2 regions of the Collinsella sp. SGI.180 genome follow, and region 1 is predicted to be linked to the other one. Evidence: predicted binding sites of a transcription regulator. Region 1 holds the regulator's gene; the other holds the start of a gene.

Region 1 (3,114 bases):
TGCTGGTAATGGCCGGCGCCAGTTTGCCTCAACCGTACGTTCGCTTTCGCGCGGCGATGGACCACACCCTCCCCTTCCTCCGTAGCTTCGAGGATATGCACTTTGTCTTTTTGCCGGGCAAGGACACGGAATACGCCACGCGCCTGAAAACGCTCTTCGAAGCCATGAAACTCGAAAACGTCACGGTTCTTGACTATGTCAATGACATGGCAGCGCTCATGCACGGCTGCGATCTGGCAATTCTCAAATCGGGCGGACTCACTGTTACCGAATGCTTGTGTGCACACCTGCCGATGATTCTGTTGGGCAAGTCCTATGGCCAGGAAAAGGCCAACACCACCATGCTCACCGACTTGGGCGCCAGCATGCATGTCACCACCGCACGCGAGCTCATCGTGACGCTGCGCCATCTCCACGATCATCCCGAGTCGCTCAAGGCACTGCTCATCAATGGCGAAGTGCTACGCCGTCCACACGCGGCCGAGGACATCGCCATCGCAACTATGGAACTTGCAGGCAAGCCCCAAAAGCGCAAACGAGCCTTCTGCCGCTTCTACTGGGGCGGAAAACCCGCGCATATCCGCTAGGCGAAAGTCCGCTGCTCGGCGGGAGCCGCCCATATATCATTCCATGCTCAAACATTCTCGCTGCGCGCTCGTATCCCTCCCGCCCGCTTCTCACACATATCATTCCATGCTCAAACATTCTCGCTTCGCAGGGCGCACTAATCCCACCCGTCCGGGACTCACCCATATCATTCCATGCTCAAACATTCTCGCTTCGCTGCGCTCGCTGCGAAACTGCGCGTGGAACGATATGGGTGAGTCCCGGACGAGAGGTTTCCTGCTTGAAAACAAATTGCAATCCGACTAGAAAGCCGGTGCGACAAAGGAGAAACTCCCTTGTCGCACCGGCTTACAAATTGATTAATGCTATCAGCTTCCAGCGAAGAGGCACGGTAGTTACAAGCATACAAACGTAGCTCACCCGTGGGAGGGCCCTATATATCGTCCCACGCGCAGTTTCGCAGCGCAGCGAGAATGTTTGAGCATGGGATGATATATAGGGCCCTCCCACGGGTGAGCGGACGGAAGCAACTAGGCGACGCCGCTGGAGCCGAAGCCTCCGTTGCCTCGGTCCGTTTCGTCTAGTTCGTCTACCTCCACGAGATTGACCGTGGGAACTTCTTGGATGACGAGTTGAGCGATTCGGTCACCCTTGTTGATCTGGATTTCATTGGATGGATCCAGGTTGATAAGGATGACTTTGAGTTCTCCTCGGTAGTGGGCGTCGATGAGGCCAGGAGTGTTAACTATAGACAGACCCTGCTTAATAGCCAGGCCACTGCGAGGCTGAACGAAGCCAGCGTATCCATCGGGCAGCGCGATCGCAAGACCAGTAGAGACCAAGCGTCGCTCGAAGGGCTTAAGGGTACAGTCCTCATTGGCACGGAGGTCCAAACCGGCATCTGAGGGATGGGCGTATTTGGGAAGCTCGATCGTAGGGTCGAGACGCTTAATGTTGACTGTAATGTTGGACATAAAATCACCTTAGCTTGTCGAGCTCTTGCAAAAACTCATCGATGTCTTTGAAATCGCGATAGACCGAGGCAAAGCGAATGTAGGCCACCTTGTCGATCTTGGCCAGGCGCTTAAGCACCATGTCGCCCAGGTCGTGGGACGTAACAGCCGTCAGCGTACGGGAACGCAGCTCCACCTCGATGTCATCGATGAGCTCATTGAGCTTTTTCGTGTCGATGTCGCGCTTAATCGTAGCGCGCATTAAGCCGACCAGCAGCTTATTGCGATCGAACCGCTGCCTTGACCCGTCAGATTTGATGACCTCGATGGGGTCTTCGCATCGCTCGAATGTTGTGAAGCGATAGTTGCACGAACAACATTCACGGCGGCGTTTAATGGTGTTATTAGATTCCTGCATACGGGAATCGACAACACGGGTATGTGCATTGCCGCATCTGGGACAGCGCATGGTACCTCCTCCAAAACGATAACAAGGGTACCATGTGCCGGAGTTTAAATCTTACGAACGCGCAGGAACTTTAAGAACGTCACCCGCATCGAGTGACCCATGCTCCAGATGATTGACACTGCGAATTATGTCAGAAGTCTCCTGCGTAGAAAGACCGTCAACGGAATGCTCCTGAGCAAGCGACCACAAGGAATCGCCAGACTGAACACGGACGGTCTCATAGGTAACGTTAGATGCCGACTCGGCATATGCGGCGTGACGAGCGCTGAAGATCGAGGTAGCAAGTACAAAGAAGAGCGTGAGAGCAACGGCCAGGGCGACAATCGTCGAGGCCTTCAGAGCAACGGGGGCCGAAGTCGTGGCGACGCACTGGCTTCGGACGGGCTTGCCAGGCAGTGTTTGAAAACCAGATCGGCCGCCTTTGACAACCGTGAAAGCCGGCGCCGCAGGCGTCTCGAGCTTAAGGGCGAGGTTTCCCTGGACCATATCCGTTGCATTCATCATGTTCTCCTCTCGCGTTTTTGACGAGAACTGTTTTATCAAGCCGCGAGGACAAAAAAGTCTAGCGCGGGAACGAGTGTTCGGTTATTATTATCTTCGAACAGTTGTTCCTGTCAAGCAAACATAGAACATTTGTTTGGGTTAGGTAGAGAGGAATCCCTGATGGCTCGCAAAATTACCAAGCGACAGCAGCAGATTTACGACTTCATCAAGGAGTATCAGCAGGAAAAGGGCTATCCGCCCAGCGTGCGTGAGATGGCTTCGGCTGTGGGTCTTTCCTCCCCTAGCACCGTACATGCACATCTCTCCGCACTGGAAGCACGCGGCCTGCTCAAACGTGACGCCACCAAGCCTCGTGCCCTAGAGCTCTTTGACGAGGACGGAGCCTCCGTCTCCATCTCAAAGTCCGATGAGCCCGCGGCACCCCGCGGAACCGTATCGCTACCCCTCGTGGGCCGTGTCGCCGCAGGGATCCCCATCCTTGCCGAGCAGAATATCGAGGACACCTTTACCATCCCGACCGAGATCGCAACGGACCAGGGGTCTTTTATCCTCGAGGTCCACGGCAATTCGATGATTAACGTCGGTATCCTTAACGGCGACTATATCATCGTTCGCGAACAG
Region 2 (3,114 bases), on a different contig from region 1:
AAGATTAATCCTCGTAAGCGGACATGGCTCAGTTGGTAGAGCACAACCTTGCCAAGGTTGGGGTCGCGGGTTCGAGCCCCGTTGTCCGCTCCATTTGGGCGTTTAGCTCAGGGGGAGAGCGCTTCCCTGACACGGAAGAGGTCACAAGTTCAAATCTTGTAACGCCCACCAAATGTTTGCAGTCCAGAGGCTTTGCTTCTGGACTGTTTTGTTATAAACACACATAATATGCCGTCAAATTATCGACCTCGGTCGCTTTTTCACGTTGCATTTGCTGCCCAGCATAATTTGTCGTTATTGGCCTCTTGGTCTCGTGGGAGATGATTATTTTGATCATAACCGTGCACGTCGCCCGCGTTTCCATGGTTGACCCCCGTGCAATCTTTTATGGTGATCGGTTTTGGCGAGATTGCCTTCCAGGGAGGATTCGGAACGATTGAAGGCCGTACGTTCTTCGCGCGCTGGGCGGGCCTTGTCACAAAGGGGTGGGCTTTTGTGGTTATCGCCGGCGTGCTGCTCGATCCCTTTACAGCGGCTCTCGGCCGCATGATAGCTCGCGAAGAGAGGTAATAGCTCCTCGCCTATCGAATGCCGGCGGACGGGGTGCCGGGGCTGTAGTCTTCCGAGCGTTTGCAGCCCCGTCGCTCCGTCCGCCGGCATTCGACCGCAACATGTTGGTCAAGCATAATCTTTTGGATTCTTTTCGCGTGAGCGGCTTGGTTTTGGTAGGATTTGTCGGCGGCTTGACTAGGGGGTTTTATAACTGCCTTGCAGGTAGCCGCGTTGGTAACGTTTTACCGACTTGCCGAGAAACCCTCATAATTAATGTGTCTGTAAAATGACCAATTGCTTTGACCTGCTGAAACACTATATGTTGTGTTTGATCTAAAAAAAGAATACAGGATATAGAGGCGTCTTTGTCGTATGATAGATGGCGGACAGAGAACGAAGACCTTGTTCGTCCCATTTGGACACGCCTTTGAGCCGCTTGATCGGCCGCGAGGATTGTCCGCATGAGGACCTATGGTTTATCGAGAGCACAGATTGCGCGACGGCGCCGCAAGACAGGGACAAGCCCTGCCAGGCATCGTTTGGCTCTGAAGCGCAATGGGATTACGACGCGAAAGAGGCAAGAGGATGAAGATCATCAAGCGCAGCGGCACCGAGGTTGCCTTTGACATCGATAAGATCGTCAATGCGATTCGCGCCGCCAACTTGGAGGTCGAGGAGGGCTCTCGTCTTACCGACCGCCAGGTGATCTACGCGGCGCAAAACGTCGCCGAGGCATGTGAGAAGGCCGGCCATACCGTATCGGTCGAGGAGATCCAGGATCTGGTCGAGGACGAGATCATGCGTCTCGACTGCTACGAGGTCGCTCGCCGCTACATCATCTATCGTTATGTTCAGAGCCTGAAGCGCCAAAAGAACACGACCGACGACAAGATCCTGTCGCTGATCGAGTGCAATAACGAAGAGGTTAAGCAGGAGAACTCCAATAAGAATCCGACCGTCAATTCCGTTCAGCGCGACTATATGGCCGGCGAGATTTCCAAGGACCTGACCCAACGCGTGCTGCTGCCCCAGGAGATCGTGGATGCCCATAATGAGGGCCTGATCCATTTCCACGATTCGGATTACTTTGCCCAGCACATGCACAACTGCGATCTGGTGAACCTGGAGGACATGCTCCAGAACGGCACCGTTATCTCGGGCACGCTGATCGAGAAGCCGCACAGCTTCTCGACCGCCTGCAACATCGCGACGCAGATTATCGCCCAGGTTGCTTCCTCCCAGTACGGCGGTCAGTCTATTTCGCTGACCCATCTCGCCCCGTTCGTTGAGGTGAGCCGTCAAAAGATTCGCGGCGAGGTTGCTCGCGAGCTTGAGGAGCTCGGTGTTTCGGCATCTGCCGAGAAGGTTCGCGAGGTCGTTGAGGAACGCCTGCGCGATGAGATTCGTCGCGGCGTCCAGACGATTCAGTATCAGGTCGTGACCCTTATGACCACGAATGGCCAGGCGCCGTTCGTGACGGTCTTTATGTATCTCAATGAGGCCCGTACGCCCCAGGAGAAGCACGACCTTGCCATGATTGTGGAGGAGACGCTTCGTCAACGCTATGAGGGCGTTAAGAACGAAGCCGGCGTGTGGATCACCCCGGCGTTCCCCAAGCTCATCTACGTGCTCGAGGACGATAACATCCGCGAGGATTCGCCGTACTTCTATCTGACCAAGCTCGCCGCCAAGTGCACCGCCAAGCGCATGGTGCCCGACTACATCTCCGAGAAGAAGATGCGCGAGCTCAAGCTGTCTAAGGGCGAGACCGCCGGCAACGGCGATTGCTATACCTGCATGGGTTGCCGCAGTTTCCTGACGCCCGACCGTTCGGGCAACGGCTTTAACAATGTCGCCAACGCTCTGAACTATGACCCGACCAAGCCTAAGTACTATGGTCGCTTTAACCAGGGTGTTGTGACCATCAACCTGCCCGATGTTGCGCTGAGCTCGCATCAGGACATGGACAAGTTCTGGAAGATCTTCGATGAGCGCCTTGAGCTGTGCCACCGCGCCCTGTTGTGCCGTCATGAGCGCCTGATGGGCACGCTTTCGGATGCTGCGCCGATTCTTTGGCAGTACGGTGCCTTGGCGCGCCTTAAGAAGGGCGAGACGATCGACAAGCTGCTCGTGGGCGGTTATTCCACCATTAGCCTGGGTTACGCCGGTCTGTATGAGTGCGTCAAGTACATGACGGGCCACAGCCACACCGAGAAGGAGGGCACACCGTTTGCCATGGCCGTCATGCAGCACATGAACGACAAGTGCGCCGAGTGGAAGGCCGAAAGCGATATCGACTTCTCGCTGTACGGCACCCCGCTTGAGTCGACGACCTACAAGTTCGCCAAATGCCTGCAGCGCCGTTTCGGCATTATCCCGGGCGTGACGGACAAGGGCTACATTACTAACAGCTATCACGTCCACGTGTCCGAGGAGATCGATGCCTTCGACAAGCTTAAGTTTGAGGGCATGTTCCAGCAGCTTTCGCCGGGCGGTGCTATCTCCTACGTTGAGGTTCCCAACATGCAGGACAACCTCAAGGCGGTCATTCGCGTAATGCAG

The links. Region 1 encodes NrdR, which represses ribonucleotide reductase genes. Its sites were predicted from a motif close to AAACACNATATATNGTGTTT; they were not measured.
Region 2: nrdD (anaerobic ribonucleoside-triphosphate reductase) is a predicted target of NrdR. The motif match lies at 863-882, and genes of this name have one in related genera.

The regions. Positions count from the first base shown of each region.
Region 1 is NZ_JBNPLL010000003.1:32,216-35,329, forward strand. It holds gene ACQRAP_RS01930 (MGDG synthase family glycosyltransferase) at 1-587, shown strand, start outside; gene dut (dUTP diphosphatase) at 1,098-1,541, opposite strand; gene nrdR (transcriptional regulator NrdR) at 1,546-1,989, opposite strand; gene ACQRAP_RS01945 (LysM peptidoglycan-binding domain-containing protein) at 2,041-2,490, opposite strand; gene lexA (transcriptional repressor LexA) at 2,653-3,114, shown strand, end outside.
Region 2 is NZ_JBNPLL010000004.1:47,598-50,711, forward strand. It holds tRNA gene ACQRAP_RS02770 (tRNA-Gly) at 18-93, shown strand; tRNA gene ACQRAP_RS02775 (tRNA-Val) at 97-171, shown strand; gene ACQRAP_RS02780 (hypothetical protein) at 376-570, shown strand; gene nrdD (anaerobic ribonucleoside-triphosphate reductase) at 1,138-3,114, shown strand, end outside.